Regions from separate parts of the Streptomyces sp. NPDC003247 genome, predicted to be linked through region 3. Evidence: riboswitches for the same ligand, from Rfam matches in the RefSeq annotation. Region 3 holds a riboswitch; each other region holds the start of a gene.

Region 1 (5,344 bases), on a different contig from region 3:
GGTCTGCCGGGGGGCGCGGAGGCCCGTCGGGGGCGCGGAAGTCTGCCGGGAGATTCCGGGGCTTGCCGGGGGATTCGGAGGCTCACCGGGGGATTCGGAGGCTTGCCGGGGGAAATTGCCGGAAGCATGCCGAATCAAGCGCCCACGCATGCGAACGACGCGCCGTCGGAAATTCCGGGCGCGCCGAAAAATGGGCAGCGGAAATACACCTCCGCCGAATATCACTTCTTTGTATACGGCTCTCGTGTTAATGACGCGGGCCCGACATGTTTACGACGTGTTGCGAAGTCCTCACACGGTCCTGGCGTTCTCCGCCCCCGAAGCGCAGCCGGTGCGCGGTGGAGGAGCGCTCGGTGTGGAGCGCCGTGAGCGACCGCGCGCGATCGCCGTCCCCGCGCGCCACCGCGTCCACGATCGCGCCGTGCTCCGCCCAGGACTCCACCGGGTTGGCCGGCGCCTCCACCGCGTACATCCAGGCGATCTTGTGCCGGAGCTGGGTGAGCGTCGAGGTCAGGGCATGGCTGCCGGAGGCCTGGGCGAGCGTCTCGTGGAACCAGCCGCCCAGGGAGCGCAGATCCTCGCTGCTGCCCCTCCTGGCGCGCTCCTGGCCCAGCCGGACGAGGCCGCGCAACACCTTGAGGTGCGCCTCGGTGCGCCGCTGGGCGGCCCGGGAGGCGCCGAGCGGCTCCAGGAGCATCCGCATCTCCAGCAGGTCGGCGGCCTCCTGCTCGGTCGGTTCGGCGACGCACGCGCCCGCGTGCCGCCGCGTGACGACGAATCCCTCCGCCTCCAGCGTGCGCAGCGCCTCCCGGACGGGGACGCGGGAGACGCCGTAGCGGCGGGCGAGGAGTTCCTCGGTGAGGCGGCTGCCGCGCTCGTAGACACCCGCGACGATGTCGTCCCGGATGGCCGTGCACACCGAGTGCGCCGGAATACGCATGACCGACCTCCGCCTTAATCCCCGTGAAACGTCGACGAATGACGTGTGTTCAGTGACTCTATTGCAGTGAGCCGCACATTCCGACGGCGGGCCGGAATCCAGGGATATTTTTTGGACAACGAGGCGCATGAAAACGGCGAAAGCCCCGGCCGCGGGGGCCGGGGCGGGAGGATGTGTCGCCGGGTGCCGTCACAGGCGGGGACGCGTCGCCGGGTGGTGCCGGCGGTTCGCGTGCGTCACCGGGTGTCGCCGGAGGCCGGGCCCCTGACGTCGTTCAGGAGATCGGCCCCCGACGTGGTCAGAGGCTCACACCGTGCTTGCGGAGGTAGGCGACCGGGTCGATGTCCGAGCCGTACTCGGCGCTCGTGCGGGCCTCGAAGTGCAGGTGCGGGCCGGTGACGTTGCCGGTCGCGCCGGAGAGGGCTATCCGCTGGCCGGCGGTGACCTTCTGGCCCACCGAGACGCTGATCGACGACAGGTGGCCGTACTGGGTGTACGTGCCGTCGCTCATCCGGAGCACGACCTGGTTGCCGTAGGCACCGCCCCAGCCGGCCTCGACGACGGTGCCGGTGCCGACCGCGTGCACGGTGGTGCCGGTCGAGGCGTGGAAGTCGATGCCGGTGTGGCTCCCGGACGACCACAGGGAGCTGCTCGCCCGGTAGGCGGTGGAGACGTAGGAGCCGGTGATCGGCGCCACGAAGGCGTTGAGGCGCTTGCGCTCGGCCTCACGGGCGGCGCGGGCACGTGCCTCGCGCTCCTCCTTGACCCTCTCGGCGGCCTCGGCGGCGGCCTCCTTGCGCGCGGCCTCCGCCTGCGCGGCCTGCTTCTGCGCGGCGGCCTGCTCGTCGATCCGCTCGGCGACCGTGTCACCGATGGCGACGACGGGGATGAGCCCGGTCTGCTCGGCGGAGGGCTCCGCGGCGAGGGCGGGACCGGAGGCGGCGGTGCCGATGACGCCGGTGGTGGTGAGCGCCGCGATGCCCGCCGCGCGGGCGGAGGTGCGCTTCATCCGGCCGGGACGACGGTGCTTCCCGGTGGCGCAGGTGAACGCCATGAAGTTGAGCGGTCCTTTCCTTCCCTCTCGCCTACCGGGTTAGCTGACGGGTTCGGAGCAGGAAGGTCTCCTACGGACCCCCTCGCGACACGCGCGGGCGTCCGATTCACCCCAGGGACTTCATCGTTGGGTCCCCGGCTCCCCTGGCTCGCGCCGTACGGGGACTCGGCGATGGCTGTCCGGTGCCGCGGACGCGGCGCACTGCCCGACGAACAGCCCGGACGAACCTAGACGCGCCCGTGATCGATCCCCAAACGTGCCGGGGTTTTTGTAGCGCATGCCACAGGGCAGACAGGCAGCCTCTCCCTCAATTCGGACATCCCTTTCAGACGTCGAAGGGCCCTGGCGACCGGCCGGTCGCCAGGGCCCCGCACGCGTCCCTGCCACCTCGGGGCGCGCACCTCGCCGCAGGGGGACCCCCGTCGCTACTCGGCCGGGACGACCTTCACCTCACCGATGCCCAGGGCCTCGACCGCGTCCTTGATCCGGCCGGCGTCACCGACGAGCACGGTCACCAGGCGGTCCACCGGGAAGGCGCTGACGACCGCCGCGGTGGCCTCCACGGTGCCGGTCGCGGCGAGCTGCTGATACAGCGTCGCCTGGTAGTCGTCGGACAGGTGCTGCTCGACCTGGTCGGCCAGGGTGCCGGCCACGGCCGCGGCGGTCTCGTACTTCAGCGGCGCGACACCGACCAGGTTCTGCACGGCGACGTCCCGCTCGGCGTCGGTGAGCCCCTCGGCGGCGAGGGTGCGCAGCACCTTCCAGAGGTCCTCCAGCGCGGGGCCGGTGTTGGGGGTGTCCACGGAGCCGCTGATGGCGAGCATCGCGGCGCCCGTGCCGTCCGGCGCGGAGCGCAGCACCTGGCCGAAGGAGCGCACGCCGTAGGTGTAGCCCTTCTCCTCGCGCAGGACGCGGTCCAGGCGGGAGGTGAGGGTGCCGCCGAGGCAGTACGTGCCGAGCACCTGCGCGGGCCACACGCGCGCGTGCCGGTCGGGACCGATGCGGCCGATCAGCAGCTGCGTCTGGACGGCGCCGGGGCGGTCCACGATGACGACCCGGCCGGTGTCGTCGGCGGTCACCGGCGGCACCGGCCGCGGCTGGGCCGAGGAGCCCGTCCAGGCGCCCAGGGTGTCGCCGAGGAGCGCGTCGAGGTCGATGTCCGTCAGATCGCCGACGACCACCGCGGTGGCCGTGGCGGGGCGGACGTGCTTCTCGTAGAAGGCCCGGACGGCCCCGGAGTCGATCTTCTCGACCGTGTCGGCGGTGCCCTGGCGCGGACGCGACATGCGCGTGCCGGCCGGGAAGAGCTCCTTGGAGAGCTCCTTGGCGGCACGCCGGGAGGGGTTGGCCAGCTCGTGCGGGATCTCGTCGAGGCGGTTGCGCACCAGGCGCTCGACCTCGCTGTCGGCGAACGCGGGTGCCCGCAGGGCGTCGGCGATCAGACCGAGGGCCTTGGCCAGGCGGGAGGCCGGGACCTCCAGGCTCAGCCGGACGCCGGGGTGGTCGGCGTGCGCGTCGAGGGTCGCGCCGCAGCGCTCCAGCTCGGCGGCGAACTCCTCGGCGGAGTGCTTGTCGGTGCCCTCCGAGAAGGCCCGCGCCATGATCGTGGCGACACCGTCGAGACCGGCCGGCTCGGCGTCCAGGGGCGCGTCGAGGATGATCTCGACGGCGATCACCTGCTGCCCCGGGCGGTGGCAGTGCAGGACGGTCAGGCCGTTGTCGAGCGCCCCGCGCGCGGGGGCCGGGAACGCCCACGGCCTGGCGTCGCCCGCCTGCGGCTGGGGGTGGAAGTCCATCGTGGCGAGCTCGGTCACTTGGCCGCCTCCTCGTTCTCGTCCGCGTCGGTGGTGTCGTCGGCGCCCTCGGCGCCCTCGGCGCCTTCTTCAGCGCCCTCGACGGGCTCGTAGACCAGCACGGCCCGGTTGTCGGGACGCAGACGGGCCTCGGCGACCTCCCGCACCTCCTCCGCCGTGACCTCCAGCACGCGCTGGACGGCGGTCAGGGCGAGCTGCGGGTCGCCGAAGAGCACGGCGAACCGGCACAGTTCGTCGGCGCGGCCGGCGACCGTGCCGAGACGGTCCAGCCACTCGCGCTCCAGCTGGGCCTGGGCCCGCTCCATCTCCTCCGGCGTGGGGCCCTCCTCGGCGAACCGGGCGAGCTCCTCGTCGATGGCGGCCTCGATGACGGGCACCTCCACGTCGCCGGAGGTCTTCACGTCCAGCCAGGCCAGGGAGGGCGCGCCGGCGAGCCGCAGCAGGCCGAAGCCGGCCGCCACCGCCGTACGGTCGCGGCGGACGAGGCGGTTGTAGAGGCGGGAGGACTCGCCGCCGCCGAGGACGGTGAGCGCCAGGTCGACGGCGTCGCACGCGCGCGTGCCGTCGTGCGGCACACGGTAGGCGGCCATCAGGGCGCGGGCCGGGACCTCCTCCTCGACGACCTCGCGCAGCTGCTCGCCGATGGTGTCGGGCAGGGAGCCGTCACGGGGTGCGGGCTTGCCGTCGTGGGCGGGGATGGAGCCGAAGTACTTCTCGATCCAGGCGAGCGTCCGCTCCGGGTCGATGTCGCCGACGACCGACAGGACAGCGTTGTTGGGCGCGTAGTAGGTGCGGAAGAACGCGCGCGCGTCCTCCAGCGTCGCCGCGTCCAGGTCGGCCATCGAGCCGATCGGGGTGTGGTGGTAGGGGTGGCCGTCCGGGTAGGCGAGGGCGGTCAGCTTCTCGAAGGCCGTGCCGTAGGGGACGTTGTCGTAGCGCTGGCGGCGCTCGTTCTTGACGACGTCCCGCTGGTTCTCCATGGACTCGTCGTCCAGGGCGGTCAGCAGGGAGCCCATGCGGTCGGCCTCCAGCCAGAGCGCGAGCTCCAGCTGGTGGGTGGGCATGGTCTCGAAGTAGTTGGTGCGCTCGAAGCTCGTGGTGCCGTTGAGCGAGCCGCCCGCACCCTGGACCAGCTCGAAGTGGCCGTTGCCCTTGACCTGGGCGGAGCCCTGGAACATCAGGTGCTCGAAAAGGTGAGCAAGACCGGTACGCCCCTTGACTTCGTGGCGCGAACCGACGTCGTACCAGAGGCACACCGCCGCGACAGGGGTCAGGTGGTCCTCTGAGAGCACCACGCGCAGGCCGTTGGCCAGGCGGTGCTCGGTCGCTGTCAGGCCCCCGGAGCCTGCCTGGGCTGTGGCCGTGTGACCCATGGGCATGTACGTCCCTTCCGATCGCGGACGCGGTCGTCGAAACCGCGCTTTTCCTGCCGGTCCTGCCACTGTATGCAAGCGCGCGGAGCGTCGGCGAAGTTCCCGGACGACGTACGCCCAGAGCGAGATCGCGTAGCCTGCGGGCAGCCGTGCGGGAGACACC
Region 2 (5,344 bases), on a different contig from region 3:
GTCCTTCGAGCCGCTGCTTGAACCAGATGGTCGCGCCGGCGGGAACGTCGACCTCCAGGGTGCCCCGGGAGGCGGTGACGGTGCCGCCCTTCTCCAGTTCGACGGCCCACTGGCGCAGACCGTGGCGGAAGTCGTCGTGGGCGATCGGACGGCCGTGGCGGGGTGCGGCGCTCGCCTCCGCCGCGGGGGCGAGGGCGGCCAGGGCCGCGCCGGCGGCCAGGGCGCCGAAGGCTCTGCGGGAAGTGGTCACGGGAGACGGCTCCTTCAGGGGGTCGTGACGCGGGGTGCGGGGACGCGGCGGGTCTCGGTGCCGAGGTAGTAGTCGGTGTACGTCGACTGGAGGTAGCCGCGCACGGTCCAGCCGAGGCGGTACCCGGGGTTCTGGGCGAGCGTGTAGAGGCGCGTCTTCGTCGGCTCGGTGGTGGTGTACAGGCGCAGGGCGGTGTGGTCGGCGGTCTCGGCGAGGATCTCCTCGCGCCAGTCGCCGAGGATGTCGCCGTAGAACGGGGTGGCGTTGCGGGCGCCGGAGACGACTCCGGACGGCTCGAAGATCTTCGCGCTGGTCTGGGTCGCCGGGTCCCACTTCTCTACGTATGTGTAGTCGAGGTTCTCCGACGCCTTGTCGCCGTCCCACCAGATGCGGAAGTTGACGCTGGGCGTGGTCGTGGAGACCTTGCCGTCCTGGACGTTGTAGACGCCCGCGCCCGGGGCGGTGACGTCGGCGGTGGACGTCCAGTACTCGTAGCCGGGGTGGCCGGGGTCGATGTCGCCGGTGCTGCCGCGGCCGACGTCGATGTCGGTGTCGTTCACCCAGTCCGCCGGGTGCTGGCCGGTGACCAGGCGCTCGCCGGTGTCGGCGTCGTAGTAGTACCAGGGAAAGTTCGGGACGACGCCCAGCTCCGCCTGCTGGATGGCGAAGCCCTCCAGGCCGGGGCGGTCGGGGTCGAGGTCGGCGATGTGGAAGCGGTCGCCGTGGCCGGCGCCGTCGACGACGTAGCGCAGGGTGCCGTCGCTGTTGACGACGTAGTTGCCGTCGGCGATCTCGTCCCGGCCGTCCTGGTCGACGTCGACGGTGCGGATCTGGTGGAAGCTGGTCGCGCCGCTGTCGGAGGGCACGACGTACTTCCAACGGCGGGTCAGGTCCGTGCCGTCGAAGTCCCAGGTCTGGAAGAGGATCCGGAAGGTGCCGCGCTTGGCGCCGACGCGGGTGACCAGCTTGGTGACCAGGCTCGGGTGGACGCCGTCCAGGTAGGCGATGCCGAAGTGGCCGCCGGAGGGCCCGTCGGCGACGAAGTCGTCGGGGACGGGCTGCCGGGTGCGCTCGGTGCCGGTCGCGCCGTCGATCACCGAGACGAACTGGTTCGCGGGCGAGGCGGCGGTGACCTGTGCGCCGTCCGCGAAGGTGGTGCCGTCGGCCGTGTGCACCAGCACCTCGGCCTTGCCGTCGCTGTCGAGGTCGTACACGGTGACGTTGTCGTCGTTGCGGTAGCCGCCGATCGCGGTGGATCCGCTGACAGCGGCGGGCGCCGGGTCGTTGGCGCCGTTCCCGCCGACCTGGGTGTAGGAGCCGGGGCCGAGGTCGACCCGCCAGAGCCGCTCGCCGGAGAGGGTGTAGGCCTCCAGCAGGTCGGACCTGTCCCGGGTCTGGGAGAGCCGGCTGACGACGAGCTCGTAGCGTCCGTCGCCGTCGAGGTCGCCGGGCCAGGCGTGCTGGACGGTGTAGCCGTCGGCCGCGGCGAGCGGGATCTCGGCGTACCCGTCGGCGAAGTCGAGGGCGGCGGAACTCGGCCGCTGCTCGTGTCCGTCGACCACCGCGCGCACGGTGTAGGTCCCCGTGCCCCGGGAGTCGTCCTGGTAGGTCGTCGACTTCCTGATCGGCTCGCGGTTCAGCCGGCGGCCGTTCTTGTACACGTTGAAGGCGATCGCGTCGCCGTACCGGGCGTACTCGGTGCCGAGCAGGCGCCAGCTGAGGAAGGTGCCCTCGCCGGACGGTACGGCGACCAGGCCGCGGTCGAGGTTCTCGACGATCCGGCGCGGCTGCTCGGCGGCCTGACCGGTGGGCGCGGAGAAGAGTCCGGCGAGCAGGGCGGCGGCGGTGACGGCGACGGTTCTTCGGCGTCGGGAGGGGTTCACTAGTGGTCCTTCACGATGAGCGTGGTCGTGTGGTCGGCCACCTCGCGATGGCCCGGCCGCCGTCCACGGAGCCGAACGGCGTTCGAGGAATCGGACATGCGGAAGGGGTGGGGAAAGCGGTTGTCCCTTGCCGGAGATCACTGTGTCCCTCCTCCGCCCCCGCTGTCGACGGTCCGGCGGGACCTGCCACACGACCGCAATACAGTGATCATGAACGCGCAAAGACACCGAAGGCCGGACCCTGGGAACGGGTCCGGCCTTCGGTGGCGTGTCGGGCGGGTGGTCGTGCGACCGGTCAGCCGACGGAGACCCCGTGCGAGCGGAGGTAGGCGACCGGGTCGATGTCCGAGCCGTAGTTCGGCGTGGTGCGGATCTCGAAGTGCAGGTGCGGGCCGGTCACGTTGCCGGTCGCGCCGGACAGACCGATCTGCTGGCCCGCGGAGACGGTCTGGCCGGCCGAGACGGAGAGCGAGGAGAGGTGGGCGTACTGGGCGTAGTAGCCGTCGGCGAGCTTGATGACGACCTGGTTGCCGTAGGCGCCGCCCCAGCCGGCGGAGACGACCGTGCCCGCGCCGACGGCCTTGAGGGAGGTGCCGGTCGAGACGACGAAGTCGACGCCGGTGTGGTAGCCGCTGGACCACATGCTGCCGGACATCCGGTACGGGGTGCCGATGGCGGCGCTCGCCACGGGGAGGACGAAGCCGCTGGAGGCGGTGGTGTTCCCGGCGCTCTCCGTGGTCGACCCGGCGGCGGAGCCGGAGGACTTCGCCGACGTCGAGGACTGCGTGGACTTCGACGACTGCGACGACTTCGAGGAGGAGGAACCGGACGACGTGGACGGCGACTTGGTGGTACCGGTCGTGGCCGCCTTCTCACCGATCGACAGCTTGAGGCCCGGGTGGATCAGCGACGGGTTCGCGCCGACGGCCTGACGGTTGTCCTCGTACAGCTCCTGCCAGCCGCCGCTGACGCTCTGCTCGTCCGCGATCTTCGAGAGGTAGTCGCCGGCCACCACCGTGTAGGTCCGGGTCTCGGTGGCGGACGTCGCGTCGGCGGCGGCCTGCTGCGCCGCCGGAGCGGCCTGGACGGACGTCTCCGCGACGGCGGAGACCGACCGGGCCGCCGACTGGGCCGGTGCGGCATGGGCGCCGGCGGCACCCATGAGCGGGAGGGCGAGCGCGGCGCCGCCCGTTCCGGCGACGGCGATGGAGCGGGTGAAGCGCGGGGTCTTCGGGCGGCGGTGCTTACCCTTCGCGGGCATGTCGCATTCCTCTCCGGCGCCTGCGAGGTGAGCTGTCGGGTGCGGGCTGGAGATGCCCGGCCGCGCCGAGGCACGGCTTTACCCCTAGCCGTTCCGGAGACCGGAACAGGCGGTTCTACCTGTGGGTCCCCCGCTCCTGCCACGTACGGGTGAGTGTGTGCGGGCTCCGGGCGGCGGCAGGATTGGGCGTCCGTCCGGATTGGTGTGGAACGTAAGCGACCAGGACGCACAGGAACAAGCAGCGGTTGCGCTGTTCACGCCTTTCTCTTGATCCTCTGTGAGAATTCCCCGTCACTTTCCGTGTACCGCGGGGCCCGCACTTCCCGGAACGCCCATGAGAAACGCATTGATTACGTGAGCATGACGGGCGACGCACGGTCACGGATATGACGCTCCTCACGTGACACGCCTCCAGGCTTCTTTATTCCAGAGCGAGTTGTGATGAAGGAATTCAATCCGGACAGAACTCTCAGATGCGACGCAGCCGGATAACCGCCGCATCGAGGTCGCGGCGCAGCCCGGTGCGCAGCCCGTGGTGCAACAGCACCGCCCCTCGGCGCACTTCACCCGTTTCAAGGCATTCGTACGACTCTGCCGGGTCCAGGCCGCGCAGCCGCAGCGCCGGTGCCGGCTCGCCGTAGCGCTGCGCCTGGAGCCAGGCGAGGACGACGCTCTCGTCCCCGCGCACGTACTGCACGGCGCTCAGGCCGCCCTCCGGGGGCCGCAGCCGGTACAGGTCGCCGTGCTGCACGAGGGGCCGGATCTCCTTGTACAGCTCGACCCAGCCGCGCGCCTCGGTGAGCTCATCCTCGGTCCACTCGGAGAGGTCTCCGCCGACGCCGAGCACACCGGCCATGGCACTGACGAACCGGAAGCGCAGCGAGCTGACCCGGCCGTTGAGCTGGGTGTTGGGGCTGTCGGTGACCCAGGCGGCCATGATCCGCGCCGGGTGCACCTGGCTGAAGCCGTGCTGGATGGCGAGCCGGTCCAGCGGGTCGGTGTTGTCGGACGTCCACACCTGGTCGGTCCGGCTCGCGATCCCGAGGTCGATCCGCCCACCGCCACCGGAGCAGGACTCGAAGGCGACGCCCGGGTGGGCCGCCCGCAACCGGTCGAACAGCGCGTACAGGGCGCGCACGTGGTCGACCCAGAGCCGCTGCGGATAGGGGTCGTCCGGCCAGCCGGCGTCGGTGAAGCAGCGGTTGAAGTCCCACTTGACGTAGTCGACGGGCGCGCTGGACAGGAGGGTGTCGAGCTGCTGCCAGAGGTACTCCTGGACGTCCTCGCGGGCGAGGTTGAGGACGAGCTGGTTGCGGAATTCCGTCCGCTTCCGCCCGGGCTGGAACTGGACCCAGTCGGGGTGCGCCCGGTAGAGGTCGCTGTCCGGATTGACCATTTCGGGCTCGACCCAGATGCCGAACTGCATTCCGAGCGCGTGCACCTGGTCCGCGAGCGGCTTGAGGCCGTTGGGGAAGCGGTCGGGGTTGGGGCGCCAGTCGCCGAGTCCCGCGTGGTCGCCGGTGCGGGCCCCGAACCAGCCGTCGTCGACCACGAACAGCTCGACGCCGATGGCCGCGGCGCGGCGCGCGAGGGTCGCCTGCTGTTCCTCCGAGATGTCGAAGAACGTGGCCTCCCAGGAGTTGAAGAGCACGGGCCGGTCCCGCTCGGCGTCCGGGATCACGTACCCCCGCTGGTAGGCGTGCCAGGCGCGGCTCGCGCCGCCGAAGCCGCCGTCGCTCCACAGACCGGCGAAGAGCGGCGTGGTGAAGGACTCCCCCGCCGCCAGCCGCAGCAGGCCCGAGTCGTCGTACCCGGCGCCGCCCGTGACCTGCACGCGCGCGTCGGGCAGTTGGGCCACGGCGATCCGCCAGGAGCCGGACCAGCCCAGGGCGCAGCCGTAGACCTCGCCGCGCTCCTCGGTCGCGTCGGTGTCCAGGGCCACCCAGGGCA
Region 3 (5,344 bases):
CCGCCATGTCCTGCCCGAGTTCACCGAACGCACCGGCTCGGGGCACCGGACACTGGACCCGTACTCCAAGCTGCTGGAGGAGCGCATCGTCTTCCTGGGCACGCCGATCGACGACACCGCGGCGAACGACGTGATGGCCCAGCTCATGTACCTGGAGCACCGGGACCCCGACCGGGACATCTCGCTGTACGTCAACTCCCCGGGCGGCTCGTTCAGCGCGATGTCGGCCGTCTACGACACACTGCGGTACGTCACCTGCGACGTGGCGACCGTCTGCCTGGGCCAGGCCGGCTCGTCCGCCGCCCTCCTGCTGGCCGCGGGCACACCGGGCAAGCGGTCCGTGCTGCCGGGCGCGCGCGTGGTGCTCCGCCAGCCGTCGCTGCCGGAGCCGGTGCGGGGGCAGACCGGCGATCTGGTCGTCCAGGCCCGGGAACTGGCCCGCACCCGCACCCGCCTGGAGGAGATGCTCGTACGGCACACCGGGCGCCGTCCGGAGCAGGTGGGCGCCGACCTCGAACGCGACCGGATCCTCGACGCCCGCCAGGCCGTGGAGTACGGCCTGGCGGACCGCGTGGTCCCGGCCCGCAGGGCTTCCGGCGGCCTGCCGGGCGAGGGGTGAGCCGCGATGCTGCCTCCCGAGCTGCCTCCGCTGCCCGCGCTGACCCGGGCCGAGGCCGAGCTGATCGACCGTTACCTGGAGGTGGTCGACCTGCTCGGCCGGATCAACCCCGCCCGCGACGGCGACACCTACCGCGGACTGCGCGCCGCCCAGGCACTGGTGGGCAGGGCGACCGCGCTGCGCGACGCGCTGACGCTGATGCACCAGCGGGGCGAGAGCGAACTGCACGCGCCGACGCTCGCGCGGGCGCTGCGCGTGCTCGACGGGGAGCGCCGCACCGCGCGCGTCACGATGCCTCCGCTCCCCGACCGATGACGTACGGGTGTCCCGACGGCTCCGTGTTCGCCGAAAGCGTGACGCGCGGACCCGAGTTGAAACGGACCGAACGGCGTACCCCCGGGCGGCCCATCCTCGACTGCTTTTTCCAGCCCACAGCGGTTGCGCGAAATGAGGGGCACCGCGCCGGAACGAACGGTTCCAGTGCTGGTCGGGGGGTATGTCGCCGCCTTGACACCTGACCCGCCATCAGGGTGTCCACCCGAACGGGTGAGTGGTGAGTAACCCCACAAATCCCCGGTTGCGTTGGGATTTTCGGACATCGGTGCGCCAAGATCCCTGACTGACGACAAGCCCCCGCCACAAGCGGCGGGGCGGTCCGGGCGGACGCCGAGTCCTGCCGCCGCCCGGATGACCGGTCGACAGGAGTGCATCGGCAGGAGTGGAGGACCCAAGCACGACGGGTCGCCGGAGCGGTCGCCCCATGACCGGACCGAGCAGCCCTTGGGGTGAAGCCGCAGCAGCGGCCGGGCAACTTCGCCAGCCCGAATCCGACAGGTCATCCTTCACAGGCGGCTGACGAAGGGTTGCGCATGACTGCGCTGAATCGTGTCCCGTCGCTCATGGCCCGGGCCGGCACGGCCTCGGCCTTCGCCATCGCCGCCGTGGGCGGCTCGATCGTGGTCCCGGGTGTCGCCTCCGAAGCGGCGGCCGCCACCCCGGCGACGAAGGCACTCCAGATCGCGGCCTCCAAGAAGGGTTCGCCCTACCGGTACGGGGCCGCCGGGCCGAACAGGTTCGACTGCTCCGGGCTCACGCTGTACTCGTTCAAGAAGGCGGGCAAGAAACTGCCTCGTACGGCGGCCCAGCAGTACAACAAGACCACCCACATCTCGGCGAGCAAGCGCAAGGCCGGGGACCTCGTGTTCTTCCACTCGGGGTCGTACGTCTACCACGTCGGGATCTACGCCGGTAAGGGCAAGATCTGGCACTCCCCGAAGACCGGGGACGTGGTGAGGCTGCAGAAGATCTGGACCAAGAGCGTCTGGTACGGCCGGGTCAAGTGACCCTCCGGGGGCGGTGGCGGCGTCCCTGACGCGCCGCCACCGCCTCCGGAGCCCGCCTCCGGAGCCCGGGGCGTGGGGGCCGTCAGGCGGCCGTTCGCGCCGCCTGCGCCACGCCCAGGGCCGTCACACGGCCGTTCACAGCCGCCCGCAGCCCACCCACAGCCGTTACAGGCCTTCACAGCCCTCCGGCAGCCGCCGAGCCTCGCCCGCCCCCGCCTCTGCCGGCCGAGCGCGCGGCCCGCGCTCACGCCCTCCCGACATCACCCGTTCGGCGGACATCCACGCCCGCACCCCGCACACCACTCGTCCGGCGGACAGCCCCACCCGTGCGGCCCGCCGCCTCCCCGCGCACCTCCCCTGGCCCCCGCACGTCCCCGAGTCCCCCACAGCCGTCCGCCACCCGCCCCCGCCCCCGCACACCCTCCACGCCCCTCACCGCTCCACGCCCCGCCACGCCCCGCCAAGGAATCCGAGCGGGTCAAGGTTCCTGTTGGCCCGCCGTCGCCACCGGCTCCACGGTCAGCGTCCACGGCAGGTCGACGCAGATGGTCTTGCCGCCCTCGCGGGTGGGGCGGACGCGGAGTCTGCCCCCGCACTCCGCGGTCAGCCAGCGGATGATCACCAGGCCACGGCCGTTGTCCTGCTGGACGGCGGCCGGCAGGCGCCTGGGGAAGCGCGGGTGGCTGTCGGTGACGCCGATGCGCAGCAGCTCGTCCCGGTCGAGCCGGAGGTCCACCCGGAAGGTGGGCGACTGCCCGAAGGTGTGCTGTACGGCGTTGGTGGCGAGCTCGGAGACGATGAGGCGGACGGTGTCGGCCGTCTCCGCCTCCGCGGGAAGACCCCATCCCCCCAGCGTGGTCAGAACGAACGCGCGAGCCGTGGACACCGATGCGGGATCGCTCGGCAGAGTGAGGGATGCTTCCAGATGGTCTGCCATGGCGATGCCGTCCCTTTCCCACGGGACCGGAGTCCGACACGGTGCGGATGGTTCGAGTACGGTCCCGGACTGGTGCTTCGTCGCCAGATTGCCATCAGCGGGCCGCCACCGGTGGCGATCCACCAAGATGTGCATATATCTGTCGCTCGATGCGGTGAACTCTGCCACGGCAGAGCGTATTTGGACGGCTCGTAGGGAGTAAGGAGAACTCCATGCAGCACGGTCCCGCGGTGCGCCGCCGGAAACTGGGCGCCGAACTGCGGGCCCTGCGCGCCCGCCTCGGCCTGACCAGTGGGGAGGCGGCCCGGCTCGTGGGCTGGCACCAGTCGAAGGTGAGCCGGATCGAGACCGGTACCAGCGGTACGAAACCCGCCGATGTGCGGTTACTCCTCGACGCCTACGGCGTGTCCGACCCCCAACTGCGTGAGTTGATGCTGGCGTTGGCGGGGTCCACCGACAGCGGCGGGCGGGATCACTGGGTGCACGCCTACCGCGGCGTGCTGCCGCCCGCCTACCGGGACTTCATCAGCCTGGAGTCGCAGGCGAGCGCGATGCGCACCCTGGAGACGACCGTGGTCCCGGGGCTGCTCCAGACGCCCGAGTACGCGCGGGCGGTGACGAGGGCCGCCGTCGAGGGAGCCGACGAGGACCAGTTGGACACCCTGGTGGAGGTGCGGCTGGCCCGCCAGGACGTCCTGCGCGCACAGCCGCCGCTGACCCTGAACGCGGTGCTGGACGAGGCCGTACTGCGTCGGGAGGTGGGCGGCCCCGAGGTCATGGCGCGGCAACTGGACCGGCTCGTGGAGGCGGGCCGGCTTCCCCAAGTCACGCTCCAGGTACTGCCGTTCAGTGCCGGAGCTCATATCGGAGTCACAGGTTCTTTCGTTATCTTCTCGTTTACGAACACTTCTGATCTGGATGTGGTTGTTCTCGACCACTTGACGAGTAGCCTCTATCTCGAACGGAAAGAACACCTCCAGGCCTACACCGAGGCCTTCGACGCCCTTCGGGCGCACGCCCTTTCACCCGAGGACACACTGGAATACATCGCCGCGAAAGCCGCCGGCACGTAAGGAGGCACCATGACTGCACTGCCTCGGAACGTACCCTCCAGTACCGACCTGCACGACCGCCACCGTCCGCAGGGCCTGCGGTGGCTGCGCAGCAGCTACAGCACGGGAGCCAACAACTGCGTGGAGACGGCCCGCCCGGAGACCGGACCGTGGGCCGGCCTGCTCGCCGTACGCGACTCCAAGGACCCGGCCGGACCCGCCCTGCTCTTCTCCCCCGAGAGCTGGACGGGCTTCACGGCCACGTTCCGCTGACCTTCGTCCGGAACGTCCGGAATCGCGTCCGGACCCCTACCCCCCACCCGTATCCCGGCGCCCGGCCGTGTCACGCCGACTCATGGTCGTGTCTCGCCGATCACTCGTACAGCGCGTTCGATCTGCGCCTCGGAGAGGTCCGCGCGGGCGGTCAGCCTCAGGCGTGAGACGCCGTCGGGCACGGAGGGAGGACGGAAGCAGCCGACGGTCAGACCTGCCGCCCGGCAGTCCGCCGCCCAGCGCACCGCCCGCTCCGGGGACGGGGCACGCACGGAGACGACCGCGGCGTCCGGACGCACCGCCTCCAGACCCGCGGCCGTCAGCCGCGCGTGCAGGTCGCCCGCGACCGCACGCGCGCGTGCCGCGCGTTCCGGTTCGCGGCGCAGCAGCCGCAGGGCCGCCAGGGCCGCGCCCGCCGCCGCGGGGGCGAGGCCGGTGTCGAAGATGAACGTCCGGGCCGCGTTCACCAGGTGCTCGATCACCCGCGCGGGTCCGAGCACCGCCCCGCCCTGGCTGCCGAGCGACTTGGACAGCGTGACCGTGACGACGACGTCGCCGGCACCGGCCAGCCCCGCGGCGTGCGGGGCGCCGCGCCCGCCGGCGCCGAGGACGCCGAGCCCGTGGGCGTCGTCGACGACCAGCCCGGCCCCGTGCTCCCGGCACACCTCGGCGAGGGCGGCCAGCGGCGCCGCGTCGCCGTCGACCGAGAACACCGTGTCGGAGACCGTCAGCGCCGGGCCCGGGTGCGTGCCGAGCGCCTTGCGCACGGCGTCCGGGTCGGCGTGCGCGACGACCTGGGTGGTGCCGCGGGCCAGCCGGCAGCCGTCGATGAGCGAGGCGTGGTTCCCGGCGTCCGAGACGATCAGGGTGCCGTGCGGGGCCAGCGCGGTGACCGCCGCCAGGTTCGCGGCGTAGCCGGAGGAGAGGACCAGGGCCGCGTCGAAGCCGCAGAAGCCGGCCAGTTCCCGTTCCAGCTCGGCGTGGAGTTCGGTGGTGCCGGTGACGAGACGGGAGCCGGTGGCACCGGCGCCCCAGGTCCGGGCGGCCCGCGCCGCGCCCTCGGTGACCTCCGGATGACGGGCCAGGCCCAGGTAGTCGTTGCTCGCGAGGTCGAGGAGCG

The links. Region 3 has a riboswitch for cyclic di-AMP ahead of ACFYWQ_RS16900 (C40 family peptidase). Riboswitches for the same ligand answer to the same signal wherever they lie in the genome.
Region 1: it holds a riboswitch for cyclic di-AMP, as region 3 does, so the genes downstream of both, ACFYWQ_RS13155 (M23 family metallopeptidase) here and ACFYWQ_RS16900 (C40 family peptidase) in region 3, are expected to answer to the same signal.
Region 2: it holds a riboswitch for cyclic di-AMP, as region 3 does, so the genes downstream of both, ACFYWQ_RS33790 (peptidoglycan DD-metalloendopeptidase family protein) here and ACFYWQ_RS16900 (C40 family peptidase) in region 3, are expected to answer to the same signal.

What each region holds. Positions count from the first base shown of each region.
Region 1 is NZ_JBIAPF010000003.1:866,651-871,994, forward strand. It holds gene ACFYWQ_RS13150 (GntR family transcriptional regulator) at 248-940, opposite strand; gene ACFYWQ_RS13155 (M23 family metallopeptidase) at 1,239-1,994, opposite strand; cyclic di-AMP (ydaO/yuaA leader) riboswitch at 2,008-2,175, opposite strand; gene ACFYWQ_RS13160 (M16 family metallopeptidase) at 2,420-3,808, opposite strand; gene ACFYWQ_RS13165 (M16 family metallopeptidase) at 3,805-5,187, opposite strand.
Region 2 is NZ_JBIAPF010000012.1:155,117-160,460, reverse strand. It holds gene ACFYWQ_RS33800 (DUF6250 domain-containing protein) at 1-250, opposite strand, end outside; gene ACFYWQ_RS33795 (hypothetical protein) at 265-2,133, opposite strand; gene ACFYWQ_RS33790 (peptidoglycan DD-metalloendopeptidase family protein) at 2,429-3,394, opposite strand; cyclic di-AMP (ydaO/yuaA leader) riboswitch at 3,399-3,556, opposite strand; gene ACFYWQ_RS33785 (alpha-galactosidase) at 3,864-5,344, opposite strand, start outside.
Region 3 is NZ_JBIAPF010000004.1:731,566-736,909, forward strand. It holds gene ACFYWQ_RS16890 (ATP-dependent Clp protease proteolytic subunit) at 1-619, shown strand, start outside; gene ACFYWQ_RS16895 (hypothetical protein) at 626-934, shown strand; cyclic di-AMP (ydaO/yuaA leader) riboswitch at 1,274-1,485, shown strand; gene ACFYWQ_RS16900 (C40 family peptidase) at 1,489-1,962, shown strand; gene ACFYWQ_RS16905 (ATP-binding protein) at 2,441-2,899, opposite strand; gene ACFYWQ_RS16910 (helix-turn-helix domain-containing protein) at 3,112-3,972, shown strand; gene ACFYWQ_RS16915 (DUF397 domain-containing protein) at 3,982-4,224, shown strand; gene ACFYWQ_RS16920 (8-amino-7-oxononanoate synthase) at 4,305-5,344, opposite strand, start outside.